3 regions of the Pannonibacter sp. Q-1 genome follow, and region 2 is predicted to be linked to each of the others. Evidence: predicted binding sites of a transcription regulator. Region 2 holds the regulator's gene; each other region holds the start of a gene.
The links. Region 2 encodes PhoB, which activates phosphate uptake and scavenging genes when phosphate is short. Its sites were predicted from a motif close to TGTCATNNANCTGTCAT; they were not measured.

Region 1 (10,419 bases), on a different contig from region 2:
CTGGCTGATCCAGGCCATCTCCAACATTGCAGGCCTCGCCGCCATTGCGGCCGTCGCTTATATCGCTGCCTGGTTCAAGAGCCAGCCCTGGCGCAAGGTGCCCAAGCCTGCTCCGGCACCGCTGCCGGCCAAGCCCCCTGTTGCGGCCTCGTCCGGCCGGACCGCCGTTCCCGCCTACGGGCCGCCGGCGCGGCCTTCGCGGACACCGGGCGCCTTGCCGCAAGGTGCCTGAACGCCCCAGCCAGATCCCTTCAAACGCAAAAGGCGCAGCTTCACAGGCTGCGCCTTTTCTCTATTCTGGTCTGGCCGCTGCCGGTCAGTGAACCGACAGCATGGTCAGGTCGTGCTCGTAGGCATTGGCGATGGCCGCCTCGCGGCTGTCGGCCACGATGATCGGCGTGCCGTCCGCGTTGAGCAGCGCCCACAGGCGCAAGCCCCTGGCGATATGGGCCGCACCGGGGAAAAGCCGGGCAAGATCATCGGAACTCATCTGGCGCAGATAACCCACCTGTCCGGCGCCGAGCCGTGCGAACAGCTCCGGCGTCAGGTCATGCGGGTCCATTGCGCGTTCATTGGTGTCGCGCGTCATGGCATTGTCTCCTTGATTGGGCGGCAGACCCTGCCCCCTTGAAAGTCAGTCCCTTGCAGTGATCTCAATCCGGCGCACCACGCGTTCGGGCTCCGGACGGACAAGATCGATCGACAAAAGCCCATCCTTGAGATCGGCTCCGAGGATTTCGATGCCCTCCGCCAGCACGAAGGCGCGCTGGAACTGGCGGGCAGCGATGCCGCGATGCAGATACTGCCGGGACTTGTCTTCGGACTGGCGCCCGCGAATCACCAGCTGGCGCTCCTCCACGGAGACATCGAGCTGATCACGGGTGAAGCCTGCCACGGCCAGCGTGATGCGAATGACTTCGCCATGCTCGTCCGACTTGGGAAGGCGTTCGATATTATAGGGTGGATAGCCGTCGTTGGCGGCTTTCGACACCCGGTCGAGAACCCGTTCAATGTCGTCGAAGCCGAGCATGAACGGGCTTGAAAACGCTGACATTCGCGTCATCGTCAAAGTCCTCTACAAAGCGACCTTGAGAACCGGACCCTCTCTTGAGGCATCCGGAGCCGGGGTGCCAATCACCCCGCTTGTCCTCAATATGGCGGCTGGCGGCAGCAGTTTCAAGCAAGGGGCAGCAGCGCCCTGCACAGGGGAGACCAAACATGGCTAACAAAAAGGCTCATGAAGAGCACATCGCAGACGAAGCCTCCGGCCGGGCCACCAGAGCAAGCTACGACAGCTTCTGCGCCTCGCTGCCCGCCACCACCCACGTCATCCAATGGGAAGGGGCGTCCGTCTGGAAGGTCGGCGGCAAGATCTTCGCCATCTGGTCTGACTGGAAGGGCACGCCCGCCGTCAGCTTCAAGTGCTCGGACATGGCCTATCAGATGCTGAGCGAACAGCCCGGCCTTGCCCCCGCCCCCTATCTCGCCCGCGCCAAATGGATCCAGCTCCACGACCTTGATGCCCTGAGCGAAACCGATCTCTTCGCCTATATCCGCGCCGCCCACAGCCTCGTTGCCGCCAAGCTCACCCGCAAGCTGCGGCAGGAATTGGGGCTGGGATGAGGTTCAGGACCTTGGCATCCGTGCAAAGCCCTTGCCGAGGATGGGGCCTGTAGGCCTGCCGGTTGGAGAGCCGCCTGCCGGTTCGAAGGTGATCTCGTACAGCTGTTCTTCCTGCGGTTCGGGCAGGCCAGACAGAGACAGCGTTGCCCCCCTGAGCGCAGTGAGCACCCCCATGGAGACCGGTGCACCCGCCTGCTGCGGCAATGTCCAGACCTCCAGCGACTGTCCATCCGGCACCGCGATATCGGCCAGCGGCACCACTCTGGCAGAATCGCCGCCAAAATCCTCGATCATCACGACCGGATTGCCGCCAGCATCCATCAAAACGGCAATGACTTGCGGTGTCTGCTGGCGCAGGAGAACAGATGTCAGCCCGGCCGTCAGCAACAGGCAAGCCGCCATGCCCGCCAGAGCCAGCCGCTTCCACCGGCCTGCCGCTGGTGCCGGCAGATTGTCATTTGCAGGTGGCGGGGCCTTTTCTGCTCCGCTGGCCGCCTGCGGCTGGCCGTCCAGCTCCGCCTCGATTTTCTGCCAAAGACCGGCGGAAACCGCCGCGGCAGGCCCTGCCAGATCCAGTTCCAGAAACCGGTCCTGCGCCATGCCGGTCAGCCGTGCAAGCTCCGGTTCCGTTTCCAGCCGGAGTGCAAAGGCCCGCCGCTCTTCATCATCCATCAGCCCAAGGACGTAGGCGTCGGCCATCTCGGCATCTGTCAGGGAGCCGGTCATGTCATGCACTCCCGCAGAGCCAGAAGAGAGCGGCGGATCCAGGCCTTGGCCGTGCCCAGCGGCAGCCGCAGGCGCCCTGCAATTTCCCCGTGGCTGTAACCGGACACATAGGCCATCAGGATCGTCTTGCGGCGCAGGGCATCAAGACGGGACAGGCAGGCCTTCAGCCGGCTGGAGGTATCGAGTTCGTCGAACAGATCCGTGTAGAGCGTCTCGTCTCCATCCTCGTGCAGCTGGTCAAGGCTTTCGGCGGATGCCAGTTCCTCCCGGCCCGCATCGCGCAGGGCATTGAGCGCCCGGCTGCGGACGATCGTGTAAAGCCAGCCCCGCGCGCTGCCACGGGCAGGATCATATTGCCCGGCCTTGCGCCAGATCTGCAGGAACGCCTCCTGAACAATTTCCTCGGCGAGGTCATGGCGGCGCAGAATGCGCAAGGCAATGGTGACCATGCGCGCAGCTTCGCTTTCGTAGATCGCGGCAAGGCCATCCCTGCTGCCTTCCGCACAGGCCTTCAAGGCCTGTTCCAGCCGCTGCTGCGGGTCCTGCATGCAATTTTCCCTCTGTTGCCGTTGCGAGAGTATCCCGGTCCCACCCCGTGGCAAGCCTTTCCTTGCGGGCGATCCTGTCTCATCAACACGTGAGCGGCGCAAATGGATGCGAAAAAAATTCCGGCTCACTGCATCCAATGCCCGGCTCTCCCGTGTCTGGAGACTGTACGGCACTGAAAGGCCGTGCATCCCGAAGATTGAGGAGATGCAGATGACCATGATCCGACTTGTGACCCTTGCTGCGGTATCCACCTTGGCAATCAGCGGCGCGCAGGCCGCGCAGGTGGCCGGGCTTGCCGGTGACAACACGCTGGTGCTGTTCGACACGGCAAACCCGGGCCAGACCCGCACGCTGGACATCACAGGCGCCGGACGCCTCGCAGGCATCGACTTCCGCCCGGCCAATCAGGCGCTGACCGGCGTGACGGCAGAAAATGTAATCGTCACCATCGATCTGGAGACCGGCAAAGCCACGGAAGTGGCGAAGATGGACATTCCGCTGACGATGGGCGAGATGCCGGTTATCGTGAACTTCAACCCTGCTGCCGACCGGCTGCGCTACATGACAGGCACGGTGAACCACCGCGTTCATCCCGATACGGGCGCTGTTACCGTTGATGGCAGCCTCGCTTATGAGGAGGGCAGCATGCACAAGGGCGAAACGCCGGATATCGCTGCCGCTGCCTACACCAACTCACGCGGCAAGCCGGAAAAGACGGCCATGTACAACATCGACGCCACCCTTGGCGCGCTGGTGCAGCAGACCAAGCCCAATGACGGAACGCTGAAGGAAGTCGGCAAGCTGGGCATCGAAGGCAAGCCTGCAACCTATGCCTTCGACATTGAAGCAACGGCCGATGGCCAGAACACGGCCTGGCTTGTGGCGGACAATGTGCTCTACACGGTTGACCTGATGACCGGCGCCGCGACAAAGGCCGGCGAGATCACCGGCCTCAGCCAGCCGCTGCGTGCCATCTCCATCCAGCCTGCGATGTAACAGCAAGCTCGCAACCTCGCTTCCGCTCCGGGGTGGCCGGTCCTGCTGACTGGCCACTCCCGTCTTTCCGCCGGTTCTGACGGCCAGCATCACACCCATCATCTGGCAGGCATGCTTCACAGACTGATGCCACCGGCGTCCCCTTGTTCATCCTCCCCCAATGGAGATGAAGCATGAGCAGCACGGTCAATGGCATCGACGTTTCGCACTATCAAGGCACGGTCAACTGGGCACAGGTGGCGGCGGACGGGATCGGATTTACCTTCATCAAGGCAACGCAGGGGACGAGCTATGTCGACCCCATGTTCCAGACCAACTGGCAGGGCGCCAAGGCGGCCGGGCTGAAATGCGGGCCCTATCTCTTCTTTGAACCCAACGAAAGCTTTCTCGATCAGGCCGAGCTGTTCATCCGGCAGCTCAAGACGGCAGGCTATGACAGCAAGACGGACCTGCCGCCCGCCATTGATTGCGAAGAGACCAATGGGGTGACCAATACCGAGTTCAGCTATGCCCTGTCGCAACTCCTGCATGTCCTGCAGATTTTTCTGCGCGTGAAGCCGCTGATCTATGCCTCGCCCGGCTTCTGGAGCAGTGTCGGCAATCCGGATTTTTCGGAATACCCGCTCTGGGTCGCCGACTACACCACCGCTCCGGCCCCCACCCTGCCGCCGGACTGGACGGGCTATGCCTTCTGGCAATACAGCCAGAGCGGCACGGTCAACGGCATCAGCGGTGCGGTGGACCGCGACGTGATGGGCACGGTGCCCGCCGCACAGCGGACAAGGCCGGACTGGTTCTGACCCCGGACATGCAAAGGCCCGGCGCAGGGCCGGGCCTTCAGATCAGCGGGCGTGCCGTGATCAGTCTTCGATGCGCTTGCCCGTTGCCTTGTCGAAGGCATGGAGTTTGGCGGCGCTGGCGGTGAAGCTGACGCGCTGGCCAAGCTCGTAGCGGGCATGGGCGGGCACGCGGATGACCACCTGCGGCCCGGCTTCGCTGCCCACGGTGCCATAGAGGAAGCTCTCGGCCCCCACCGGCTCCAGCACACCGGCCACCACGTCCAGCGTCAGACCGCCCGCTTCCGCAGGCTGCTCGCTGGCGAGGGCCAGATGCTCCGGCCGCACGCCAAGGATGACCTCTGCGCCCTTGCCCATGTCCGGCGCATCAAGACCGGCACCGCCCGGCAGTGACAGGCGGCCATTGGCGGAAGCCGTCGTGATCAGGTTCATGGCCGGAGAGCCGATGAACGAGGCCACGAAGGTGGACGCGGGGCGTTCATAGACGGAGATCGGATCGCCGATCTGCTCGATCTGACCGCCGTTCAGCACCACCAGCCGGTCGGCCAGCGTCATGGCTTCGAGCTGGTCATGCGTCACATAGACGGAGGTGGTGGCCAGCGACTTCTGCAGGCGCTTGATTTCCACGCGCATCTGCACGCGCAGCTTGGCATCGAGGTTCGACAGCGGCTCGTCGAAGAGGAAGGCCGCCGGCTCGCGCACGATGGCGCGGCCCATGGCAACGCGCTGGCGCTGGCCGCCGGAAAGCGCCTTGGGCTTGCGGTCGAGATAGGCGCCGATTTCCAGGATGCGCGCAGCTTCCTTGACGCGGCGGTCGATCTCGTCCTTCGGCACACCGCGGTTGCGCAGGCCATAGGCGAGGTTGTTGTAGACCGTCATATGCGGATAGAGCGCATAGTTCTGGAACACCATGGCGATGTCGCGCTCGGACGGGTCCACGCGGTTCACCACCCGGTCGCCGATGCGGATGTCGCCGGAGGAGATTTCCTCAAGCCCCGCGATCATGCGCAGCAGGGTAGACTTGCCGCAGCCGGAAGGGCCGACCAGCACGATGAACTCGCCGTCGGCAATGTCCATGGACACGCCTTTGACCGCTTCGACGCCGCCGGCATAGACCTTGCGGACGTTATCAAGAGTGATGGTAGCCATTACTTTTCCGTCTCCACGAGACCTTTGACGAAGAGTTTCTGCATGACGATGACGACGATGACCGGCGGCAGCATGGCCAGCACGGCGGTGGTCATCACCAGATGCCATTGCGGATGCGCATCAGCCACGTCGGCCATGCGCTTGATGCCCATGACGATCGTGTAATAGGACGTGTCGGTGGTCACCAGCAGCGGCCAGAGATACTGGTTCCAGCCGTAGATGAAGAGAATGACGAAGAGCGCCGCGATATTCGTCCGGCTGAGCGGCAGCAGGATGTCGCGGAAGAACTTCATCGGGCCTGCCCCGTCCACACGCGCGGCTTCCATCAGTTCCTCGGGCACCGTCAGGAAGAACTGGCGGAAGAGGAACGTCGCGGTTGCCGAGGCGATCAGCGGAATGGCAAGGCCGGAGTAGCTGTTCAGCATGCCCAGATCCGCCACCACCTTGTAGGTGGGCAGGATGCGCACTTCCACCGGCAGCATCAGGGTGATGAAAATCAGCCAGAAGGCCAGCTGGCGGAAGGGGAAGCGGAAATAGACGATGGCGAAGGCCGAGATGATCGAGATGGTGATCTTCCCGATGGCGATCGCCAGGGCCATGATCAGCGAGTTGAACATCATCGGCCCGAGCGGCGGCGCGCCGGCCGAGCTGTTGCCGCTCGTCATCATGGTGGTGAAATTGGCAATCGCCTCGTTGCCCGGCAGCATGGGGATGACGCCGGTCATGAAGTCACTCGGGCCATGGGTGGAGGCAATCACCGCCACATAGACCGGGAAGGCGACGATGAAGAGGCCCGTCAGCAGCACAAGATGCGTGAGGACGGTGAGCCAGGGTTTGTTCTCAACCATTTGCGCCTCTCTCAGTAAGCCACGCGCCGCTCGATGAAGCGGAACTGGATGATGGTGAGCACGATGACGATCGCCATCAGAATGACGGACTGAGCCGCCGAGGAGCCAAGGTTGAGGCCGACGAAGCCGTCGGAATAGACCTTGTAGACGAGAATGTTGGTGGCCTGCGCCGGGCCGCCCTTGGTGGTCGCGTCAATCACCGGGAAGGTGTCGAACATCGCATAGACGAAGTTGACGACCATCAGGAAGAAGGTGGTGGGCGAGAGCAGCGGCAGCACGATGGTGAAGAAGCGCTTCACCGGGCGCGCGCCGTCAATGGCTCCTGCTTCCAGCAGCGACTGCGGAATGGACTGAAGCCCCGCCAGGAAGAAAATGAAGTTGTAGGAGATCTGCTTCCAGCTTGCGGCGAGGATGACGAGGATCATCCCATCCACCTTGCTGGTGCTGTGGTTCCAGTTGTAGCCGAGCCCATGCAGCAGATAGGGGAAGATGCCGATGGACGGGTTGAACATGAACCACCACAGGATGCCCGCCACCGCAGGGGCCACCGCATAGGGCCAGACCAGCAGGGTGGAATAGACATTGCGCGAGCGGATCAGGCTGTTGACCGCCACGGCCAGCACGAGCGCCAGACCCAGCGACAGCAGCGCCGTCGAAACGGCGAAGATCGCCGAAACATAGAGCGAATTCAGATAGGTGGGATCTGCCAGCAGGCGGATGTAGTTATCCACCCCGACAAACGTGGTCTTGAAGCCGAAGGCATCCTCTCTGAGGAACGACTGCCAGATCGCCTGGCTTGCCGGCCAGAGGAAGAAGACACCCGTGATCGCAAGCTGCGGCGCCAGCAAGAGATAGGGCAGCAGCCTGTTGGGAAAGATGGCGCGTTTTGTCTGCATGGGTCCCACCCTGAACGCAAAAAGAAGCAAGCCCGCGCGGGAAGCGCGGGCTTGCTTGCCGTTTCCGGCTTACTTGTTGGCTGCTTCGAACTCGCGGATCAGCGCATTACCGCGCTTGACGAGGTCATCGAGAGCCTGCTGCGAGGTCTTCGAACCGCTGAGCAGCTGCTCGAACTCTTCGTCGATGATCGCACGGATCTGGACGTAGTTGCCGAAGCGCAGGCCCTTGGAGTTGGCGGTCGGGGCATTCAGCGTCATCTGCTTGATGGAGACGTCAGCGCCCGGGTTCTTCTCGTAGTAGCCCTGTTCCGTGGACAGGTCATAGGCAGCCTGCGTGATCGGCAGGTAACCGGTGGCCTGGTGCCATTCAGCCTGAACTTCAGCGGAGGACAGGTAGCTGAAGAAGGAGGCTACGCCCTTGTATTCCTCAGCCTGCTTGCCCTGCAGCACCCACAGGGTGGCGCCGCCGATGATCGAGTTCTGCGGAGCGCCCTGAACGTCGCTGTAATAGGGCAGCATGCCAACGCCGACCTTGAAGTCCTTGGCGTTTGCGTTCACGGCAGCGCGGGCAGCCGAGGAGTTCATGTAGATGGCGCATTCCTGCGAGTAGAACTTCGGGGGGGCGTCGTTGCCGCCGGCCGGGCCGCCGTACTGGAAGATGCCCTCGTCCTGCCACTTCTTCAGGTTGCCCCAGTGACGGGCCTGGGTCTCGCCGTTCAGCGTCAGCTCGGTGCCGAGGCCGCCGAAGCCGTTTTCCAGGGTGCCGATCGGCAGGTTGTGCCAGGCAGAGAAGTTTTCGGTCTGCGCCCAGGAAACCCAGGCCGTGGTGAACCCGCACTTGGCAGCGCCGGATTCCATGATCTTCTTGGAGAAGCTCTCGACCTCTTCCCAGGTCTTCGGCGGGGTTTCCGGATCAAGGCCAGCCTTTTCGAAGACGTCCTTGTTGTAATAGAGCACCGGGGTGGAGGAGTTGAACGGCATGGACAGCATGTTGCCGTCCGTGTCGGTGTAGTAGCCGACGACGGCCGGCAGGAAGGCCTTCGGATCAAAGGCTTCGCCAGCGTCAGCCATCAGCTGGTAGACCGGATAGACGGCGCCCTTGGCGGCCATCATGGTGCCGGTGCCGACTTCGAACACCTGAACGATGTGCGGCTGCTGGCCGGCGCGGAAGGCGGCGATGGCGGCCGTCATGGTCTCGGCGTAGCTGCCCTTGTAGGTCGGGACAACCTTGTACTCGCTCTGGGTGGCGTTGTACTTGGTGGCGATATCTTCGAGCTTCTGGCCCAGTTCACCGCCCATGGCGTGCCACCAGGTGATTTCCGTGGCAGCGAACGAAACGGAAGTGGTGCCCATGAGGGCGGCAGCGGCAAAGAGGCCGGCTGCGATATGACGCTTAGCCATTGGTTTTCTGCTCCCTAACAAGGAACCGCCCCGCTCCACGGGTCCGGCTCCACACAGCGCTTGGAACACTCGAACCGGGCCTGAAAGACGGGCTTTCCGGCTGCAGTCTGTGTTTGTCCCCGCGCTTCTTATTATGTTCATATGAACGGCATATGTCGCTCATATGAACGTTGTACGACAGTTCCTTGAACAGGACAACGGCCATGTCCGGCCCCCTCCTCCCGAAGGGGCATAAAGACATGCAACCCTGAGCGCCAAATCACCACGGCAGCGCCGCACCACAGGCTCCGCCCTTGCCAGGCTTCATTAATTTTGCCAGCTTATTTTCTCTTTGCTGCCAAAATGGCGCGTTTCAGCGGCATTTTTCCTTCTCCGCCTTATCATTTGCATCATTCGGGCGTATGAAGGAACAACAGGTTGTGCAGTGCGTATACAATCAGCCTTCCCGTTTGACGGGCTATTCTTGGAGCCGCCATGCATCCCTTTCTCGTCATCCTGCATCTGGCTGCGGCCGTCATGCTTCTGCTCTGGGCTGTCCGGATGGTGCGCACCGGTATGGAGCGGGCGCATGGGCCTGCCCTGCGCGATGCGCTGAGGCAGGCAAAGGGCGGGCGCTTCGGCATGGCGTTCGCCGGCATGGTTCTGGCCATCCTGCTGCAAAGCTCCACGGCCGTGGGCGTTCTGGCCGCGGGCTTTGCCGCCAGCGGGTTGCTGGGTGCCTCCATGGGGCTCGCCGCGCTTCTGGGGGCGGACCTTGGGTCTGCGCTGGTGGTGCGCATTCTGGCCTTCGATCTCTCCGAGCTCATTCCGCTGCTGATGCTGACAGGCTGCGTGCTGTTTCTGAAGTTCGAGGCCAGACAGGTACGCCAGCTGGGCCGCATCATTCTGGGCATCGGCTTCGTGCTGCTGTCGCTGAAGATGATCGGTGAGGCCACCGCGCCCCTGCGCCACAGCGAAGCATTGCCGGCGGTGATCACCTATCTGCAGGGCGACCCGCTGACCGCCTTCGCCCTGGCCGCATTGCTGACCTGGGCCATGCATTCCTCTGTCGCCATGGTGCTGCTGCTCGCCAGCCTTGCCGGCGCGGGCCTGCTGCCGTTCAATGCGGCCCTGCCGATGGTTCTGGGTGCCAATATGGGCGCAGGCCTGATTGCCGTGTGGCTGACGCGCGGGCTCAGCATCGAGGCGCGCCGCATCCCCATGGGCAACCTTGTATTTCGTGCGGCCGGGTCTGCCGCCGTGCTGCTCACGCTTTGGATGGCCAGCCCGCCGCTGGACTGGCTCGGCGCTGCCCCGGAAAGCCGCATCGTCAACGCCCATGTGCTGTTCAATGCCGTTCTGCTGGTGCTGGCGCTGCCCTTTACCGGGCCGATGCAGGCTCTGACGGCGCTGATTCTGCCCCGTCCGCCTGTGGTGGCGGACCCGGTGCAGACG
Region 2 (10,419 bases):
TTATGCTGCTGCGCGGGGTGGACGAAGCGGTCAATGGCAGTGCTTTGGCTATGAATGGGAAGACATGCTTTCACCCTATCACGACGGCACTTTGTTTTGATATTGCATTTTTAAACTCAAAAATGGATATATGCAGGATCAAACGCAACACTGGAGCCGCACATGACCGCCCAGCCATCCGCCCCCATTTCCCTGCTGGTCCTCGATGGCGATGGCATCAGCCCCGAGATCACCACGGCCACGCTGAAGGTGCTGGATGCGGTGCAGCACCGGCTTGGCCTGCGGTTTCAGGTAAACCGTGCCGAGGTCGGGCTGCGCCCGCTCGCCGCACAAGGCACCACATTTCCAAAGGGCCTGCTGGAGCAGGCACGGGCGGCCGATGGCGTGATCCTGGGGCCGGTGTCCCACAACGACTATCCGCCCGCATCGGAAGGCGGCATCAATCCGTCGGGGCATCTGCGCAAGCATCTGGACCTGTTTGCCAATATCCGCCCCGCGAAGTCACATCCAGATTTTCCCGCGCGCTGCGGCGTTCCGGTGGATCTGGTCATCGTTCGGGAAAACACCGAGGGCTTTTACGCCGACCGCACCATGTTCGCCGGGACGGGAGAGTTCATGCCCACCGAGGATGTGGCCATCGCCATGCGCAAGGTCACGCGCCAAGGCTCCCTGCGCATTGCCGAGGCCGGCTTCCGGATGGCCCGTCAGCGCGGCGGCAAGCTGACCGTGGTGCACAAGGCAAATGTCCTGCGTCTCAGCGACGGGCTGTTCCTATCCTGCACACGCCAGGCTGCCGAGGCCTATCCCGATGTTCAGGTGGAGGAAGTGCTCGTCGACGCGATGGCGGCATTGCTGGTGCGGGATGCCTCCGCCTTTGACACGATCGTGACGACGAACATGTTCGGCGACATCCTTTCGGATCAGGCAACCGAAATCGCGGGGAGCATTGGTCTGGCGGCCTCGCTGAATGCAGGGACGGATCATGCAATGGCACAGGCCCAGCACGGCTCGGCTCCTTCGATCGCGGGACAGGACCGGGCCAATCCGGCGTCTTTGATCAATTCTGCGGCCATGCTTCTGCGGTGGCTGGCGGAACGGCGGCAGGACGCGCGGCTGGATGAAGCAGCCGGATTGATCGAAGCCGCGGTGACCCGCGTCATCGCCGTGCCGGAATGGAGAACCGGCGACATGGGAGGCCCGCTCGGAACTGCAGCCTTCACTGCGCGTCTTGTTGAGGCTATTGAGAGCAGCAGCATCTGAGGAGACGCCGAATGACAAATGACGGACTGAACGCTCTTTTCGCTCCAACAGGGGTGCTGCGGGTGGTGATCAACACCGGAAACGCCATCCTGACAAGGCCAGGCGAAGGGCAGCTTCCCGCCGGTGTTTCAGTGGATCTTGCCCGGGCCTTTGCCGCCGAACGCGGGCTGGAGCTGGAACTGCTGCCGGTCACGAATGCCGCAGCTTCCGTGGCTCTGGTGGCTGAAGAGCGCGCCGACATCGGCTTCTTCGCGGTCGATCCCACACGGGCAGAGGTGGTTGCCTTCACCAACCCCTGGCTCCTGATCGAGGGCTGGTATCTGGTGCGGGAGAACTCGCCCATCACGGCGCTGGAGCAGGTGGACCGTCCGGGCATCCGGATTGCCGTGGGCCGTGGCAGCGCCTATGACCTTTATCTCAGCCGCGCCATCACCTCAGCCATCTTGGAAAAGGTCACGACGTCACAAGAGGTCGTGGACTTCTTCATGCGTGAGAACCTGGAAGTCGCGGCCGGTGTCCGCCAGCAGCTGGAAGCAGATCAGCGGCGCGTGCCGGGATTGCGTCTGCTGCCCGAGCGTTTCATGGTGATCAAGCAGGCTCTGGGCGTGCCCGCAGGCCGGGATCCCCGCCTGACCGGGGCGCTCAACGCCTTTCTTGCCCGCTCCCGCAGTTCCGGCCTGATCGCGAAGCTTCTGGAGAGCAACAGGACGGAAGGCGCCGTCATTGCCGGGCCGGAGGCAGCCTGAAAAAAAGCGCCCGCCCTCGACGGGGCGGGCAGCCTTCATCTCTTTCAGACGGCTTCGGCCTTGAACTCGTAGACGGCACTGCAGAATTCGCAGGTCACCACCACCTTGCCGTCCACAACCATCTCCGCCTTCTCCTCTTCGGAGAAGCTCTGGAAGATGCCCTCGATCTTCTCGCGCGAGCAGCGGCAGCGGTCGGCGATGGGCTGGGCGTCATAGAGGCGCACGCCGCGCTCATGGAACAGGCGGAACAGCAGCTCCTCGACCGGGATGTCCGGATCGGTCAGCTCGTCATCGCGCACGGTGCCGGTGAGGCTGCGGGCCTCGGTCCAGGCATCGTCCTCATCAATGCTGTGCTCTTCCACGCCTTCCGGCATGTCTCCGGGGTGGAGATCGGCCTGACGCATGCGCTCCGGCGCTTCGGGCAGGAACTGCACGAGAATGCCGCCGGCAGTCCACTGCTGGCTCGGGGCTTCGCCCTCGCGGCGGGTGAACAGGCGGCCAACGGCAAGGCGCACTTCGGTCGGGATCTGTTCGGAACGGGCGAAGTAGCGGCGGGCCACCTCTTCCAGCGAAATGCCGTCCAGCTCCACCAGCCCCTGATAGCGCTGCATGTGCTTGCCCTGGTCGATGGTCATCGCCAGATGGCCACGGCCCAGAAGCGCGGCCGCATCGCCATGTTCCCCTGCCCCGCCCGGCGCAAAGGCTTCCGGCTCGAAACGGGCATAGGCGCGGATGGCATCAGGTGAGGAAAAATCCACCACCAGCATGTTCACCGGGCCGTCGGTCTGGGTCTGCAGCGTGAAGCGGCCCTCGAACTTCAGCGAGGTGCCGAGCAGCGCCGTCAGCGCAATCGCCTCACCCAGCAGGCGGGCGACCGGCGCCGGATAGTCATGCCGGTCAAGGATCTGGTTCAGGATGGGGCCAAGCGCCACGGCGCGGCCGCGCACATCCAGCCCTTCCACGGAGAAGGGCCGGACGGCATCGGTGCCCGCAGGCGTCACGCCATAGGATGCAAGATCAAGTGCCACGTTTTACGTCCTCAAAGGCCGTTGAAACACCAGGCCAGAATGCCCTTCTGGGCATGCAACCGGTTTTCGGCCTCGTCAAAGACCACAGAATTGGGTCCGTCCATCACGTCCGAAGTGACTTCCTCGCCGCGATGGGCCGGCAGGCAGTGCATGAACAGGGCATCCGCATGGGCTTCCGCCATCAGCCGCTTGTTCACCTGATAGGGGCTCAGCAAGTTGTGACGGGTTGCCTCGTCGTCGTCGCCCATGGACACCCAGCAGTCGGTGATGACGCAATCGGTGCCCTTCACGGCGGCGAAGGGATCATCGGTGACGATGATCGAGGCGCCTTCCGCACGCGCGGCTTCAATGAGCGCAGGCGGCGGCGCCAGTTCCGGCGGCGTGGCGATGCGCAGCTCGAAATCCATACGCGGTGCGGCATGCACCCAGGAGGCCAGCACGTTGTTGCTGTCGCCGGTCCAGGCCACGGACTTGCCCTTGATGGAGCCGCGATGCTCCTCAAAGGTCATCAGATCGGCCATGATCTGGCACGGATGCGAGCGCTTGGTCAGGCCATTGATGACCGGAACGGTGGCGTTTGCCGCCAGCTCGTTGAGGTCATCATGGTCGAGAATGCGGATCATGATGGCATCAACAAAGCGGGACAGCACCCGGGCCGTGTCGGCGATGGTCTCGCCCCGGCCCAGCTGCATTTCCGCGCCGGTCAGCATCAGCGTTTCACCGCCAAGTTCGCGCATGCCCACGTCGAAGGAAATGCGGGTGCGGGTGGAGGGCTGCTCGAAGATCATCGCCAGCACCTTGCCGGCCAGCGGGCCTTCACCGCGGCGGACACCGTTGCGCTCAGTCTTCAGCTTGCGCCCGAGGGCCAGAATTCCGCGCAGTTCCTCACCGTCAAACTGCGTCAGATCGAGGAAATGACGCCCATTCGCAGACATGTTCACACCCCATCCCCTTCCTTGGCCAGATCGGCCTCCACGGCCGCTGCGGCCGCCTCGATGCGGGCCACAGCCTCGCCGATTTCCTCATCCGTGATCGTCAGCGGCGGCAGGATGCGCAGCACGTTGTCGCCGGCGGGAACCACCAGCAGGCCATTGGCGCGCACCTTGGCCAGAACTTCCGCATTCGGGCGGACACATTTGATGCCGAGCATCAGCCCGCGCCCGCGCACATCCTCGAATACCTTCGGATAGGCGTCGATCACCGCAGCCAGCCGCTGCTTCAACAGGAGGCCCTTGCGCTGCACTTCTTCCAGGAAGCCCGGGGCCAGAATGACATCCAGCACCGCATTGCCCACGGCCATGGCCAGCGGGTTGCCGCCGAAGGTGGTGCCATGCGTCCCCGGAACCATGCCGGCGGCAGCGGCTTCCGTGGCAAGGCAGGCGCCCATGGGGAAGCCACCGCCGATGCCCTTGGCAACGGCCATCAGGTCCGGCGTCACACCCGCCCATTCATGGGCAAAGAGCTTGCCCGTGCGGCCAACGCCGGTCTGGATCTCGTCAAAGATCAGCAGCAGGCCTTCGGCATCGCAGATCTCGCGCAGCTTGCGCAGGAATTCCGCATCCACCTCGCGCACACCGCCCTCTCCCTGAATGGGCTCAATGCAGAGCGCTGCTGTCGTTGGGCCGATGGCCGCCTTCAGCGCATCCAGGTCACCGGTCTTCACCTGATCAAAGCCCGGCGCCTTGGGGCCGAAGCCTTCCATATACTTGGCCTGGCCGCCCGCCGCGATGGTGGCAATGGTCCGGCCATGGAAGGCGCCTTCAAAGGTGATGATGCCGATCCGTTCCGGGCGGCCATTGACATAATGATAGCGCCGCGCCGTCTTGATGCAGGCTTCCATCGCCTCGGCGCCGGAGTTGGAAAAGAACACCCGGTCCGCAAAGGTGGCATCCGCCAGCCGCTGGCCGAGCTCTTCCTGCCCCGCAACCTTGTAGAGATTGGAGATGTGCCACAGCTTCTCGGCCTGCGCCTTCAGTGCATTGACGAGATGGGGGTGGGAATGACCCAGCGCATTCACCGCGATTCCCGACCCGCAGTCGAGAAAGCGTCGCCCGTCAGCGGTCTCCAGCCAGACGCCTTCTCCGCGGACGAAATCCAGGTCCGCCCGTGCGTATGTGCCGAAAAGTGCCGACGCAGTCATTTCCCTTGCTCCTTCAGGTAGTTAAGCGCGCCTTCCGCATGGGGTTCATGCCAGGGCGTCTACCATCAACGGGTTCTCAAAACGAACTGTGCCGCCCTCGCAGGCGGCACACCGAACAAGGACCGTTTATACAACGGTCCTGCCTATGGGTGTCAATGCAAATGGCGCATTTCCGCCATTGCCGCAGAAGGTAAAAGTCAACCCCGGTTATCTGGGGAAAAGTCGTTTCGTCCCCGGTTCATGTTTGCCCCCAACTTGCCTCGCCTTCACCGCCCATTGTAGTGTCCAACCAGTCGGATACGACATGTCGTGCTGTAGTTCACCAAATCATACTGGATATGGCCACTAAGGCGCGGACCACGCGTGCCTTAATTCATGGTTAATGCGTAAAATTCTACAGCCGCAAACGACGGGGTGCGACAGATGAGCTGGACTGACGAACGCGTAGATCTCTTGAAGAAGCTTTGGACGGACGGTCTGAGCGCGAGCCAGATTGCTGCCGAGCTTGGCGGCATCACGCGCAACGCTGTCATCGGCAAGGTTCACCGCCTTGGCCTGTCGGGCCGCGCCAAGACGGCGGCCCCTGTCACCAAGCAGCGCCGCCCGCGCAGCGCAACGGCGCCGGTGACGGCAGCCGCCGCGCCGCAGCAGACCACGGTGCAGGCCACCTCCACCATCCGCACGCCTTCGGCAGGAACGCCGCAGCTGCGCGGCGCCACCGCACTGAAGATGGCACCGCAGGAAGATGTGGCCATCGACGTGGAAGCAGCACCGCTCGCCGAACTGGTGCCCTTCACCGAGCGCGCCACAATCCTCACCCTCACCGAGCGCACCTGCAAGTGGCCGATCGGTGACCCGTCCTCTGCGGATTTCTATTTCTGCGGCCGCCATTCGGAGCCCGGCGTTCCCTATTGCCCGCAGCACTGCCGGATCGCCTACCAGCCGGTCAACGACCGCCGCCGCGCCGCTCCGGACAAGAAAGCCCTTCGCGGCTGATGCTTCAGAGGGGGCCAACCAGCACCCCAAGCGGCTCCCTCACCCAATCAAGCCTGCCCGCTGCGGCAGGCTTTTTTGTTGGCTGGACGTCCGGCTGCATTTGTTGAGCGGCTGGGAACGCCGGCGCAAAGTGGCGCGCTTCTCCAAAAGCCAAAAGGCCCGCACGGATGGCGGGCCTTTCCAGAATAATTGCAGCAGAGCGGATCAGCTGGCGACGGCGAACTGATCGTTGAAGGCATAACCCGCGCCGCGGACCGTGCGGATCGGGTCCTTCACCTTGCCCTTGTTGATGGCCTTGCGCAGGCGGCCGACGTGAACGTCGACGGTGCGCTCATCCACATAGACATCGTGGCCCCACACGCCGTCGAGCAGCTGCTCGCGCGAGAAGACGCGGCCGGGCGAGGTCATCAGGAATTCCAGCAGGCGGAACTCGGTCGGCCCCAGGTGAATTTCCTTGCCGTTGCGGCGGACGCGGTGGGTTTCCTTGTCCAGTTCCAGATCGCCGGACTTCAGCATGGTGGACACCACTTCCGGGCGGGCCCGGCGCAGGATGGCGCGCACGCGGGCCATCAGCTCGGGGATCGAGAAGGGTTTCACCACATAGTCGTCAGCCCCGGTGGCGAGGCCACGGATGCGCTCGGCCTCCTCGCCGCGTGCCGTCAGCATGATGATCGGCAGGCGTTCGGTTTCGGACCGGGCCCGGACGCGGCGGCACAGCTCGATGCCGGAAAGTCCCGGCAGCATCCAGTCCAGCAGCAAGAGGTCCGGCTGCGTCTCCCGCAGCCGGATTTCGGCGTCATCTCCCCGGTTGCAGGAGTCCACGTCATAGCCTTCGGCTTCGAGATTGTAGCGCAGCAGAAGGCTCAGGGGCTCTTCGTCTTCAACGATAAGAACCTTGGGCATGGCAATATGCTCCGGACGTCACTTACAGGCAGGCAGATCAGGCGCCTTCGTTTTCGGCAATGCCCATCTCGTCGATCTTGCGGCGGGCTTCCAGCAGCTGGTCACCGGTCACCATGAAATAGACGTTTTCGGCGATGTTGGTGGCATGGTCACCAATGCGCTCGATGTTCTTGGCACAGAACAGCAGGTGGGCACACTGGGTGATCTTGCGCGGATCTTCCATCATGTAGGTCAGCAGCTCGCGGAACAGCGAGGTGTAGATGGCATCCACCTCATCGTCGCGCTCGCGCACGGCCTTGGCGGCTTCGGCATCACGGCCCGTATAGGCGTCCAGCACCGACTTGAGCTGGTTCAGCGCCAGATCGGACATGTGCTCGACGCCGAAGGCGGCCTTCTTGGAATTGAAGACGCCGTCGATGGCAATCACGCGCTTGGCGATGTTCTTGGCAAGGTCACCGACACGCTCCAGATCGTTGGCGATGCGGCCTGCGGCCATGATCTCGCGCAGATCCTGGCCCATCGGCTGGCGCAGGGCGACGATGCGGATGAACTTCGCCTCGATTTCCTGCTGCATCTCGTCCAGCTTGGCATCGGCCTGAACGGTGGCCTGTGCCTTGGGCAGATCGTGAGTCAGCAGAGCGGTGACGGCATCATTCACCAGCTTCTCCGCCAGACCGCCCATTTCGGCGACCCGGCCGGCCAGGGCGCGCAGTTCCTCGTCATACGAGCTAACGGTATGCTCGGACATGTCGTGTTCCTCTCAAATTCTGGGGCGCAAGATCCAGTATCAGCCGAAACGGCCGGTGATGTAATCCTGCGTGCGCTTGTCCTGCGGATTGGTGAAGATGTCCTGCGTCGCCCCTTCCTCGACCAGATTGCCGAGATGGAAGAAAGCGGTGCGCTGGGACACGCGGGCAGCCTGCTGCATGGAGTGCGTCACGATCACGATGGTGAAGTTGGTGCGCAGCTCGTCGATCAGCTCTTCGACCTTGGCGGTCGCGATCGGATCAAGGGCCGAGCACGGCTCGTCCATGAGGATCACTTCCGGGCTGACGGCGATGGCGCGGGCAATGCAGAGACGCTGCTGCTGGCCACCGGACAGGCCCGTGCCCGGACCATCAAGACGGTCCTTCACTTCGTTCCACAGGCCGGCCTTCTGCAGCGAGGCAGAAACCACTTCATCGAGTTCCGCCTTGTTGCGGGTCAGGCCGTGGATGCGCGGACCATAGGCGACGTTCTCGTAGATCGACTTGGGGAACGGGTTCGGCTTCTGGAACACCATGCCGACCTTGGCGCGCAGCTGCACCGGATCGACCTTCGGATCGTAGATGTTCTCGCCGTCGATCAGGATGTCACCTTCAACACGGCAGATGTCGATGGTGTCGTTCATCCGGTTGAGGGTGCGCAGGAAGGTGGACTTGCCGCAGCCCGACGGACCGATAAAGGCGGTCACGGAACGGGGCTGAATCTTGATGTCCACGTCCTTGATGGCGTGCTTGTCGCCGTAATAGACCTGAACCTTGCGGGCGACGATCTTGGGTTCTGCGTGGGTCACGCCGTTCTCCACTTTTGCGCTGACATTCATCGGTAATCCCTTTCTTACCAGCGGCGCTCAAAGCGGCGGCGCAGGATGATGGCAACCAGGTTCATTACGATCAGGAACACCAGCAGCACGATAATGGCTCCGGATGCGCGCTCGACGAAAGCCGGGTCACCACGCTGCGTCCAGTTGAAGACCTGAACAGGCAGGGCAGCTGCCGGCTCGAAGAAGCCTTCCGGCGGAGCAGACGGGAAACTGCGAACAAATGAAACCATGCCGATCAGCAGCAGGGGTGCGGTTTCACCAAGGGCCTGAGCCAAGCCAATGATCGTTCCAGTCAGGATGCCGGGAGCGGCAAGCGGCAGCACGTGATGAAAGATCGACTGCATCTTCGACGCACCGACCCCAAGCGCCGCATCCCGGATGCTCGGCGGCACCGCGCGCAGCGCAGCACGGGTGGCAATGATGATTGTCGGGATCGTCATCAGCGTCAGGACAAGACCGCCAACCAGCGAGGCCGACTGGGGAAGACCGGCAAAATTGATGAAAACAGCCAGGCCAAGGATACCGAACACGATTGACGGAACGGCTGCCAGGTTCGAGATGTTGACTTCAATCAGGTCAGTAAACCAGTTCTTGGGGGCAAATTCCTCAAGGTAGATGGACGCCGCCACGCCGATCGGAACCGCCAGGACAAGAACAATCATCATCATGTACATGGAGCCGAGGAAGGCGATACCCAGACCTGCCGCTTCAGGACGCAAGTCGGAGGCATCCGGTCCGAAGAAGAAGCCCCAGTTGAAGCCCTCATACATCATGCCGGCTGCGCGCATTCTGTCGGCGAGTTCCAGCTGCTCAGGCGAGATATTGCTATCCAGCTTCGCGCTGTCCATCGTGACGCGGCCCTTGAAGTAGCCATCGACACGGCCGTTGGCGTAGGTCTTGAACTTGATTGTCTGGCCGACAAGGTTCGGATCCGCCAGCACCATGTTGCGCAGTGTCGCCGGTGCTTCCTTGGAGACGAGATCAAAAATTTCCCTGTCGGACAAACCGCCGGTCTCAATGCCCGCACGGTTCAGAGCCTCCAGAAGCGCCTTCTGGATTACATTCCCGTAGCCGACCGTGCTGACCTTCTTCATCTCCTCAAGATCCCGCTGGCCCGACTTGTCGAGGGCGGATTCCGTCAGCTGCACATCGAACTCAACAAAGGCCTGGTTGAATGCAGCAAGGCCACTGGAAAGCACTGAAGACAGAAGGATGACGAGGGACATCAAGCCAATGAAAATGGCCGTCATTCCATAGAAGCGGAACCGGCGCTCTGCCGCATTTCTCCGCTTGGTCCGTGCATCCGGGTTATAGATCGATTTGAACGGAACAGTATCGACGCTGGTCATTCGTATTGCTCCCGGTATTTACGGACGATGTAAAGAGCGGCGACATTCAGTCCCAGAGTGAAGACAAAGAGCGTCATGCCAAGCGCGAAGGCGACCAGTGTCTCCGGTGAGGCGAACTCCGTGTCACCTGTCAGCTGGCTGACGATCTTCACTGTAACGGTGGTCATGGCATCGAACGGATTGAGCCCCAGCTTGGCTGCAGCTCCGGCGCCCATCACCACAATCATGGTCTCGCCAATGGCGCGGCTTGCTGCCAGAAGGACAGCGCCGACAATGCCCGGCAAGGCCGCAGGAAAGACAACTTGCCGGATCGCCTCGGATCTGGTGGCCCCAAGGCCATAGGCGCCGTCACGCAGAGACTGGGGAACCGCATTGATGATGTCATCCGAGAGTGATGACACGAAGGGGATGA
Region 3 (10,419 bases), on a different contig from region 2:
TCGCTGCCCTGCCGGACCCTTACGCCCGCGCCCGCGCCGAAGACATGGATGCGGTGGCCCGGCTGCTGGCACTTGCCGTCAACGGCCTGAAGCCGGTGTCTCTCGCCGATTGCCCGGAAGGGGCGGTCATTGTGGCCGGGGATCTGACCGCGCTGGAAATCGGCGCGGCAGATCTGCGCCGCACCGGCGGCCTCATCTGCCGCAACGGCTCGGCCACCAGTCATGCCGCCATTCTGGCGAAGGCCTTCGGCATTCCTGCCGTCTTCGGTGTGGCTGATCCGCAAGGCAAGCTAGCCGCAGCGGGGTCGGTCGCGCTGGATGGCACATCGGGGCTGGTCTACCCGGACCCGTCATCTGATGTCGCGGAGGAGTTCACGGCACGCTGCGCGCAGGCCCGCGCCGAGGCGGAGCGGCTCTCCGCGCTGCGGGATGTGGCGCCGGTCACGCGCGATGGCACACCGGTCATTGTCGCCGCCAACATCGGCTCGGTGAAGGACATTGAGCTGGCAAAGGAGCACGGCGCCATGGGCGTCGGCCTGATGCGCACCGAATTTCTGTTCCTGGGGCGCACCGCCCTGCCGGATGAGGAAGAGCAGTTTTCCACCTACCGGACCGTGCTGGAGGCTTTCCCCGGCCATCCGGTGGTGATTCGCACCCTCGACATCGGCGGCGACAAGCCGGTGCGCGGCATTTCGGTGCCGCAGGAGGAAAATCCCTTCCTCGGCCTGCGCGGCGTCCGGCTGTGTCTCGCCAATCCTGGTCTGTTCAAGGTGCAGCTGCGGGCGCTCTTACGCGCGGCCCCTTACGGCGATCTCAAGGTGATGCTGCCCATGGTCAGCGATCCGGCGGAAATCGCCAGCACCCGCGGCCTCATAACCGCGTGCGAAGCCGAGCTGACGGCAGAGGGCAGGGCTTTCGGCAGCTTTGATCTCGGCACCATGGTGGAAACGCCGGCCGCCGCGCTCATCGCCGATGATCTTGCGGCGGTGACGGCCTTCTTCTCCATCGGCACCAATGACCTCACCCAATATGTCATGGCCGCCGACCGGATGAACCCGTCCGTCGCCAGCCTCTGCCAGACGGACCATCCGGCTGTTCTGCGCGCCATCCGCATGGTCGCGGAAGCGGCACAGGCGCATGGTATCTGGTGCGGCATCTGCGGCGAGGCTGCGTCCGATGCGGGCCTGCTTCAAACCTTCCTTGATGCGGGCGTGCGCGAGCTCAGCATGGCGCCAGCCTCCATCCCCCGCATCAAGCAGGCCATCGGCGCTGCCACCCTCTCCTCCCCGCCTCAGATCCCCTGAGGTCAGACGCCACCTGCCCCGGAAGACCGCTTCCGGGGCATTTTTCTTGGCTAAGCCCGTGCGGCGCTTGAGCATCTTCAAGGCGTGATGCGTCAGCGTCGAAAGCCTTGGTATTACGGGGTTTCACTGGCAGGTGAAGCTCTCCGCCGAAGCCGGATCGCTGCCGGTGTAGCGGGCCACCTGCGGATGCGGGCAGAGCTTGCGCGTCACCTTGCCCAGCGCCGCGATGCCCTCCTTGTTGCCGTCCGTCACGGAGGCAATCACCGCACCGGGCGCTTCGCCCTTTTCCACCCAATCGGTCAGAGAGGCGAAAAAGTCGAAACCGTCTGCCGTGGGGCCACTGGCGCCGTGGGGCATGCCGGCAATCCGGTAATAGCGGATGAAGCCATCAAGCTCTGCGCCTGTATTGGCCGAAAGCCGTTCGAACCAGGCATCCGTGTCACGAATGGAGAAGACCGGATCACCCGCCCCATGGAACAGGACAATCTTGCCTCCGGCAGCCCGGAACGCAGTCAGATCCGGATTATCCGCGCCCGGCGGGGTCATGAACTCCATGGCGGATTCGGGAAACTCTTCCGTCTTCGCAAAGATCTTCGGCGCGTCCGTGTCGAAGTTGAAGGCGGCAAGATAGGCCATCAAAGCTTCGGGCGATCCTTCGACGCGGGTGGGTGGAGTAGTGAAGATCTGCGCCAGTGAAGGAGCACCCAGCGCCACGATACGCGGCAGATTGGCAAAGGCCTCCGCTTCGCTGTTGACCCGCCACATGCGCCAGTTGGACGAGGCCATGCCGGCATCCCAGACCCAGGGGGCGTAAAGCTGCTCCCCCTTGCTGTTGTGCGGCCCCTTGAGGATCGTCTGCAGCGCATCAATCTTGGGCTGGCTCAGGCAGCCGGTTTCCTGCCCGGCCTTGCAGGCAAGCGCGGAGACATCAAAGGCCTTCTGGCAGCCATCGATATCCTGCGCCAGACCATCCTTCAGGCCGTCCAGCCCGTCGCAAGCGTCCAGAATACCCCTGGCGAGAACATCCGTATCGTCCTTTGACAGGGACGTGCGGATATCACCGGAGATGGCGGCCAGTGCCTGCAGGTCGTGGGCGTGCTGCACGGCGGCCTTGGGCAGATTGAAACCGGGATAGGCAATCAGCAGCCCGTCGAAGGCATCGGGCATCCGTTCCGCAGCCACCATGGCATGGCGGCCGCCATTGGAGCTGCCAAGCCCGTAAGACCGCTGCACCGGCTGGCCGTAGAAGGCCTCGATCATCTGCAACGCCACCGGGTTGAGCCGGGCCACGGCACCATAGCCATAGTCCCTGCGTGCCTGAGGGTCGAAGCCGAAGCGCGCGCCGCCCGCAAGGCCTGCATCCTTCACCGCTGCGCCATCATGCCCTGCATCACTGGAGACGACCGCATAACCGCGGCCAAGCGCCGTCTGGCTCCTGTCGCCGCCCAGCACCTGACCAAGGGCGGGCACCACGCGGCCATCATTGCCGCCATTGAACTGATGCACAAAGCCGCCGTTCCAGTTTTCCGGCAGGCGCAGTTCAAAGGAAATGGCGTAGGTCTGACCATCCACGCCCGTGCGCTGGTCCAGCTTGCCCTGAACCACACAATGGGAAACGGGCGACATATCGGAGCGGCCAATCGCGGCATCCCTGGCAACCGCTTCGCTGCCGGTGACGTCCAGCCCCTCGATCTGGAACAGGCCCGCAGCGGCGGCGCAATCTGCCGCCGCCTGCACGTTTTCCGTGGCTGCCACAGGCAACAGCGGCGCCGCCAGCAGGCTGGCAAGCAAGGCTTGTCTGAATTTCATTCCGTCCTCCCGAAACAAAATCCGGTCTGCATCGTTTCCTGCCTGTGACTCAGCTCCTCCTGTGGTCACAGCCAGCAAGTGCAGTCCGGACGCAATCCGTATTGCAGGTGGTATGCTAACGGGCGTCCTTTTGGCTGGACAAGTCAAAACCGCACTACAGCCATACGCCCGCCACCTTGCCGGCCGTGCCGCGGCGTCCGGGTTTGCACGAACTGCCGCTGTCACACGTCCGTAGTGTCATCTGACTAAACAGGCGCCCAAGGGGCGATGATTCGAAGAGGCCTGGAATGACCCCGTCGACTGTGCTTTTCGTTTGTCCGGACAACGCCCTGCTGGGGCCGCTGGCCGAGGCGTACCTGAACAGCCTTGCGCCGCAGGGGATCCGTGCCTTTTCCGCCGGGCCCAATCCGCGCGGTGCGTTGCATCCGCTGGTGCGCCGCCTGCTGCAGGATCATGGCCTGGATGCGCAGGGCCTTGAGCCCAAGAGCTGGGACATCTTCATGCTGCCCCATGCGCCGCAGCCGGACCGCGTGGTGGCGCTGACGGACAGTGTGGCCGGCGGCCATCAGCCGGACTGGCCGGGCAACCCGCGCCGCACCCTGTGGCAGGTGGCGGCCTGCGAGGCTGACAGCCGTCCGGAAAGCCTTGCGGCCTGCAGCGAGTATTTCCGCCGCATCCGCCGCTGCATCGACCAGACGCTGGCCCAGCAGACAGCTCCCGTAGAGCGGCAGGCGCAGGAACTGCTCCTCGCATCCTGTTGAAGCCGCATGCACCTTGCCGAAACTTTCTGGTGCTAGATACCTGTTGAGCACATAGGCCGATACTTATATGCAGGCGGCCTTGGCCCGCGAAACTTCTGGCCGTGCATTGGCGCTGCATAGATGTTGCGATCAGGTGGAAGCCGTTCTTGACCGAGTATCTCAATCAGATCGTCACGTTCCTTGGGGATAACCCCGAACTGGCCGGGCTCATCTGCTTCCTGATCGCCATGGGCGAGGCGCTCTTCATTGTCGGCCTCTTCGTGCCCAGCACCGTTGTGCTGGTTGGGGCGGGCGCGCTCGCCGGGCTCGGCAAGCTCGATCCGGTGTCGATCTTCCTATGGACCACCCTCGGCGCCATTGCCGGTGATGCCATTTCCTATTGGGTCGGCTATTTCTACAAGGACCGGCTGCGCAATGTCTGGCCCCTGTCCCGCTACACCAGCATTATGGAGCGGGGCGAAGCCTTCTTCCGCCTGCATGGCGGCAAAAGCGTCTTCATCGGACGCTTCGTGCCGGGGGTGAAATCCGTTGTGCCGGGCATCGCCGGCATGGTGGGCATGGATGCCTGGTACTTCACGTTCGTCAACGTCACCTCGGCCATCGCCTGGGCCGTCTCGCACCTCGGACCCGGCTTCATTGCCGGCACGGCGCTGAGTGCCATCGGCGAGGTCAGCGGCCGTCTGGCGGTGATGCTGGGCGTGCTCTGCGTCATTCTCTTTGTCGTGATCATGCTGGGCCGCTGGCTCATCCAGATCATCATGCCGCTGTTCGCCGGCACCCATGGCGCCATCATCGGCTGGTTTGCCCGCCGTCCCGGCCCGGTCTCGCAGTGGGTGGCCCGCTCTTTCGATCCGCAGCATCCCCGCTCCACCGGCATGCTGGCATCCGCGCTCCTGCTGATCATCACCATGCCGGCCTTCTTCTGGCTGGTGACGCAGCTGACGCCGGGCGACAGCCTGACCCAGGCGGATCTGGCGATCCGCAACCTGTTCGAGAGCCTGCGCTCGCCGCTGGGTGACCGCATCCTCGTGCCCATCACCATGCTGGGCGATGGTTTTCTGCTGACCATCTTTGCGCTGCTGGTCGCAGCCTATCTGTTTGGCCGCAAGGCCTGGCGCCGGGGCACCGGTTTCCTCATCGCCGTCAGCACGACGGCGCTGTTCGTGCCGCTGATGAAGGCTCTCGTCGTGCGTGACCGGCCCAATGTCTTTGGCGACGGTGTGCACAGCTTCAGCTTTCCCTCCGGCCACACGACGGTCACCACCGTCATTTTCGGCATCATTGCCGTGCTGATCGCCCATGAGCGCTCGGCCTGGTCCAAGGCCGGCATCTTCACCATCACCGCCATCTATGTGCTGACCATGGCTTTCTCCCGGGTCTATCTCGGGGTGCACTGGACCAGCGATGTGCTGGCGGGCCTGCTGTTCGGCACCGCCATGGTCTCCGCCTTTGCCTTCGTCTTTGGCCATGTCCACAACGAAAAGGTGGGCCGGGGCGTGCTGGTGGCGATTGTCGCCAGTGCCTTCGTGGTGTTCGGCGGCTGGCACATCACACGCAACCTGCCTGCAGCGCTTGCCACCTACAGCCCCGTGCCGAACGAGCAGGTGCTTGACGAGGCGGATTGGCTCGACAGCGGCTGGACCCGCGTTGCCCCGCGCCGCGTCGGCCTCAGCGGCGATGATGAAGAGCCGTTGATCGTGCAATATGCCGGAGATCTCGGCGCCCTTGCCCGCCGGCTGGAACAGGAGGGCTGGCAAAAGGCTCCGGCCTGGACCGTAAGATCTGCGGCCGGGTTCATTGAAGGCCAGACGAGCGCGGAGGTTCTGCCCGCCCTGCCGCGGACCCATTATGGACGCTATGCCGCCCTGGTGATGATCCGCAACAGCCATGCGCCGGACAAGAAGGACGATATCCGTCAGGTGCTGCGCCTGTGGCCCACAAGCTTCGTCATCGGGAGCGGAGAGGACGTCAGCCCCCTCTATGCGGGCGGCATCATTTCGGAAGAGATCCTGCATCCTCTGGGAGAATTCTCCGCCCCCAAGACGGAACAGGCCGCCCCGCCGGCGGACCGCAATCCCTTCCTTCTGTTGCCGGGCGCGACGGAGCGCCAGCGCCCGGATGGATCGGCGGTGACCCTGGTCCCTGCCCCGCCACCGGCGGCTCGATAGTTTCACTTAATTGAAAATACGTCTTGGCATGGCCCGCTTAGTTTCCTATGTATGAAACAAGTGGCCGTTTCCGGCCACCTTCAGGCATATGAAGAGAGGGTCAGAATGCCAACCGAATTCACGCCGCTCCTGTCGCTGGCAGGGGGCGCACTCATCGGCCTTGCCGCCGTTGCCCTGATGGCCGTTCATGGCCGCATTGCCGGGATCACCGGCATTCTGGGCGGGTTTCTGCCGGGTTCGGGCGAAAGTGACCGCGGCTGGCGCATGGCCTTCATCGCCGGCATGATCGCCGCTCCCCTCACCGTCATGGCCGCGACCGGCAGCATGCCGCAGATCGCTGTGCCGGTTTCCACACTTGCGCTGGTGGCCGGCGGATTTCTGGTTGGCATCGGCGCCACCTTCGGCTCCGGCTGCACCAGCGGCCACGGGGTCTGCGGCCTGTCGCGCCTCTCCGCCCGCTCCATCGCCGCCACGCTCACCTTCATGGCCACCGGCGCGGTGACCGTCTTCCTTGTCCGTCACGTTTTCGGAGGCTGAGACCCATGCGTATTCTCTCTGCCTTTGCGATCGGCGTTGTCTTTGGCCTCGGCATCCTGCTGTCGGGCATGGCCAATCCGGCCAAGGTTTTGAATTTCTTCGATATTGCCGGAACCTGGGACCCCAGCCTCGCCTTTGTCATGGGCGGCGCCCTCGCCGTGACAGCCGCCGGCTACCAGATCCTCTTCCGCAAGGGCGGCGCGCCGCTGCTCGCCCCGCGCTATCTCGTGCCCACCCGCAAAGATATCGATCCGAAGCTCATCGGCGGCGCGGCCGTCTTTGGCATCGGCTGGGGCCTGTCCGGTTTCTGCCCCGGCGGGCTTGTGCCCGCGCTCGGGCTTGGCCAGAGTGAACCGTGGATCGCCTTTGCGGCCGTCGTCGCGGGCATGCTGGCTGCCCGGGCCATCGGCATGCTGCAGGCGCAGCAGAAACCGGCGCGTCCGAAGCTCGCATCCGGCGAATGACCTGACCCCTCAGGAGAAACACCATGAGCACGCAGTCCTATCCGGTTGACATGACGGTGACCCCCGAGGTCACCGCCTTCTTTGATCCGCTGACCAACACCATCAGCTATGTGGTGAAGGATCCGGCCTCGGAGGCCTGCGCCATCATCGACAGCGTCATGGACATCGACTATGCCGCCGGACGGATCAGCTATGTCTCGGCGGACCAGATCATCCGCTTCGTCGAGGAGAACGGCCTCAGGGTGGAATGGCTGATCGAGACCCATGTGCACGCCGACCACCTGTCTGCCGCGCCCTATATCCAGGGCAAGCTGGGCGGCAATCTGGGCATCGGCAGCCAGATCACTGTGGTGCAGGAAACCTTCGGCAAGATCTTCAACGAGGGCACGGAGTTCCAGCGCGACGGCAGCCAGTTTGACCGGCTGTTCGAGGATGGGGACACCTATCAGGTGGGCAGCATGACCTGCTTTGCCATCTACACCCCCGGCCATACGCCTGCCTGCATGACCCATGTGATGGGCGATGCCGCCTTCGTCGGCGACACCCTGTTCATGCCCGATGGCGGCTCCGCCCGCGCCGATTTTCCCGGCGGGGATGCCGGCACGCTTTACGATTCCATCCAGAAGGTGCTCGCCCTGCCGGACGACATGCGCCTCTTCATGTGCCACGACTACGGCCCCAATGGCCGAGACATCCAGTGGGAGACCACGGTGGGCGAGGAAAAGGCGCATAACATCCACGTGGGCGGCGGCAAGACCCGCGAGGAATTCATCGCCTTCCGCACGGCGCGCGATGCCGAACTCGACATGCCGAAGCTGATCATCCCCTCGCTGCAGGTCAACATGCGCGCCGGTCAGCTTCCCCCCGCCGATGACAGCGGCAAGACCTTCCTCAAGGTTCCGGTCAACGGGCTTTAAGGAGCGTTTGCGGTCAAAGCGTCAGGAATGAATGCAAGTCTTGATCACAGTGCGGAACGATCCTGAAGGCGTGTTTCATGGCAGGGCTTCACCGCCCCCCGCCCCCTGGTGGGGCGGGGTGAGGGGCGGGGGGCGCAGACACTCAGCCCGGCACGAGTTCAGTGGGTCACCCTACGGCAGCTCTTTTGCAACTAGATCAGACGTGGCTCTAAATTGCTGTCTCACAGCCCCCCACCCCTCACCCCTCCCCACCTTGGGGGAGGGGGGCGGAGACTCTGTGCCAGCAAAAGACATGTTCTTCGTTTTCTCCCTCCAGCGAGCCCCCAATGAACCGGCTTCAGCGCTATCTTCCGATCCTCGACTGGGGCCGTACCTATGACCGGGCGGCCGCCACCAATGATCTCATCGCCGCCGTGATCGTGACGATCATGCTGATCCCGCAGTCGCTGGCCTATGCCCTGCTGGCGGGGCTGCCGGCAGAGGTCGGGCTCTATGCCTCCATCCTGCCGCTGGTGGCCTATGCCATCTTCGGCACCAGCCGGGCGCTGGCGGTGGGGCCGGTGGCGGTGGTGTCGCTGATGACGGCTTCTGCCGTGGGCGAACTGACGGCGCAGGGCACGGCGGAATATCTGGGCGCGGCCATTGCGCTTGCCTTCCTCTCCGGGCTCATTCTCATCGTCATGGGCCTGTTCCGCCTCGGTTTTCTCGCCAATCTCCTGTCCCATCCGGTGATCTCCGGCTTCATCACCGCCTCGGGCCTGCTGATTGCTGCCAGCCAGCTGAAACACATTCTCGGCGTGCCGGGCGGCGGCACCACGCTGGTGGAAATCACCTCGTCTCTGGCCGCCAGTCTTGACCAGATCAATCTCATCACGCTTGCCATCGGCATCCCGGCCATCGGCTTCCTGTTCTGGGTGCGCAAGGGGCTGAAACCGCTTTTGATCCGCGCTGGACTGAAGCCAAGGCTCGCGGACAGCATCGCCAAGGCGGGCCCCGTGGCTGCTGTCGCCGTGACGACCTTGCTTGCTGCCGCCTTCAATCTCGGTGATGCGGGGGTGAAGCTTGTCGGCCATATTCCGGGCGGGTTGCCCACGCCTGTGCTGCCGCCCTTTGATGCGAAGCTGTGGCTGGACCTTCTGGGCCCTGCCCTGCTCATTTCCGTCATCGGCTTTGTGGAATCGGTGTCCGTGGCGCAGACGCTGGCGGCCAAGAAGCGCCAGCGCATCCTGCCGGATCAGGAGCTGATCGGCCTTGGCGCCTCCAATGTGGCCTCGGCCATTTCGGGCGGCTATCCGGTGACCGGCGGCTTTGCCCGCTCGGTCGTCAATTTCGATGCAGGCGCCGAAACCCCGGCGGCAGGCGCCTATACCGCCGTGGGCATTGCGCTGGCCACCCTGTTCCTGACGCCGCTTCTCGCCAATTTGCCCCAGGCAACCCTTGCCGCCACCATCATCGTCGCCGTGCTGTCGCTGGTGGATTTTCCGGCCCTGCGCCGCACCTTCATCTATTCGCGCAGCGACTTTGCCGCCATGGCCGCCACCATTCTCGTCACCCTGCTGGTGGGGGTGGAAACGGGCGTCACCACGGGCGTCATCCTGTCGGTGCTGCTCTATCTGTTCCGCACCAGCCGCCCGCATATGGCTGTCGTCGGCATCGTGCCGGGCACGGAGCACTTCCGCAATGTGCGCCGCCACAAGGTGGTGACCGGCAGCACGGTGCTGACCCTCCGCGTCGATGAGAGTCTTTACTTCGCCAACAGCCGCTATCTGGAAGACCGCATTCTGGAACTGGTGGCCGAGCACCCGGCGATCCGCCACGTGGTTCTGATGTGCACCGCCGTCAACGTGATCGACGCCAGCGCCTTCGAGAGCCTTGAGGAACTGAACCGGCGGCTGAAGGATTCCGGCGTCACCTTCCACCTGTCGGAGGTGAAGGGCCCGGTGATGGACCGGCTGAACCGCACCGATTTCACCCATCATCTCACGGGGCAGGTGTTCCTCACCCAATATGACGCCCTGTGCAGCCTCGACCCCGAAACCGCCCACGTCTCCGAATCCCGCCATCCCAAACGCCGCGCCATGAGCACGCTGTGGGACGGGCCGGAGATTTGAGGGAGGGGGAGCTCAACCCTCAGCTTTTCCATCGTCACCCCGGACGAAGCGCAGCGGAGATCCGGGGCCGGTGAGCCACGGTTTCCCGGTTATGCTTCTGGGACAACCAACTTGTACCCCGGCTCACCGGTCCCGGCCCGGGGGCCGGGATGACGATGGAGGGGCTGCGGATTCGCCGGCAAGCTGCTATGGCGCCTTGTCTGCCCCAAGCCACCTTTCACTTGCCTTCCGCACTTCACCCAAGCAAGGGTCGCGGCCATGGAACAGATGCCTCAGCCCATACCCGCAGAAGCACCGCCCGAGGCGAGCCTCCGGCAGCGGTTCGTATCCGGCCCGCAGAGCGGCGGG

Region 1: a site for PhoB is predicted at 9,149-9,165, ahead of ugpB (sn-glycerol-3-phosphate ABC transporter substrate-binding protein UgpB). Genes of this name have one in related genera too.
Region 3: a site for PhoB is predicted at 3,333-3,349, ahead of ACVNHC_RS21310 (arsenate-mycothiol transferase ArsC). Genes of this name have one in related genera too.

What each region holds. Positions count from the first base shown of each region.
Region 1 is NZ_JBSXNB010000005.1:203,758-214,176, reverse strand. It holds gene ACVNHC_RS15925 (OpgC family protein) at 1-232, shown strand, start outside; gene ACVNHC_RS15920 (BQ00720 family protein) at 317-589, opposite strand; gene ACVNHC_RS15915 (Hsp20 family protein) at 635-1,063, opposite strand; gene ACVNHC_RS15910 (MmcQ/YjbR family DNA-binding protein) at 1,219-1,623, shown strand; gene ACVNHC_RS15905 (anti-sigma factor) at 1,627-2,349, opposite strand; gene ACVNHC_RS15900 (sigma-70 family RNA polymerase sigma factor) at 2,346-2,897, opposite strand; gene ACVNHC_RS15895 (DUF4394 domain-containing protein) at 3,109-3,894, shown strand; gene ACVNHC_RS15890 (glycoside hydrolase family 25 protein) at 4,068-4,694, shown strand; gene ACVNHC_RS15885 (sn-glycerol-3-phosphate import ATP-binding protein UgpC) at 4,755-5,840, opposite strand; gene ugpE (sn-glycerol-3-phosphate ABC transporter permease UgpE) at 5,840-6,688, opposite strand; gene ugpA (sn-glycerol-3-phosphate ABC transporter permease UgpA) at 6,700-7,584, opposite strand; gene ugpB (sn-glycerol-3-phosphate ABC transporter substrate-binding protein UgpB) at 7,654-8,985, opposite strand; gene ACVNHC_RS15865 (Na/Pi cotransporter family protein) at 9,460-10,419, shown strand, end outside.
Region 2 is NZ_JBSXNB010000001.1:293,802-304,220, forward strand. It holds gene ACVNHC_RS01310 (GntR family transcriptional regulator) at 1-34, opposite strand, end outside; gene ACVNHC_RS01315 (isocitrate/isopropylmalate dehydrogenase family protein) at 163-1,260, shown strand; gene ACVNHC_RS01320 (transporter substrate-binding domain-containing protein) at 1,272-2,006, shown strand; gene ACVNHC_RS01325 (Hsp33 family molecular chaperone) at 2,051-3,034, opposite strand; gene argF (ornithine carbamoyltransferase) at 3,046-3,969, opposite strand; gene ACVNHC_RS01335 (acetylornithine transaminase) at 3,972-5,174, opposite strand; gene ACVNHC_RS01340 (GcrA family cell cycle regulator) at 5,598-6,170, shown strand; gene phoB (phosphate regulon transcriptional regulator PhoB) at 6,375-7,073, opposite strand; gene phoU (phosphate signaling complex protein PhoU) at 7,111-7,821, opposite strand; gene pstB (phosphate ABC transporter ATP-binding protein PstB) at 7,861-8,658, opposite strand; gene pstA (phosphate ABC transporter permease PstA) at 8,673-10,007, opposite strand; gene pstC (phosphate ABC transporter permease subunit PstC) at 10,004-10,419, opposite strand, start outside.
Region 3 is NZ_JBSXNB010000009.1:33,918-44,336, reverse strand. It holds gene ptsP (phosphoenolpyruvate--protein phosphotransferase) at 1-1,304, shown strand, start outside; gene ACVNHC_RS21315 (tannase/feruloyl esterase family alpha/beta hydrolase) at 1,428-3,113, opposite strand; gene ACVNHC_RS21310 (arsenate-mycothiol transferase ArsC) at 3,401-3,874, shown strand; gene ACVNHC_RS21305 (VTT domain-containing protein) at 4,021-6,042, shown strand; gene ACVNHC_RS21300 (YeeE/YedE family protein) at 6,148-6,579, shown strand; gene ACVNHC_RS21295 (YeeE/YedE family protein) at 6,585-7,043, shown strand; gene ACVNHC_RS21290 (MBL fold metallo-hydrolase) at 7,067-7,960, shown strand; gene ACVNHC_RS21285 (SulP family inorganic anion transporter) at 8,287-10,071, shown strand; gene ACVNHC_RS21280 (hypothetical protein) at 10,330-10,419, shown strand, end outside.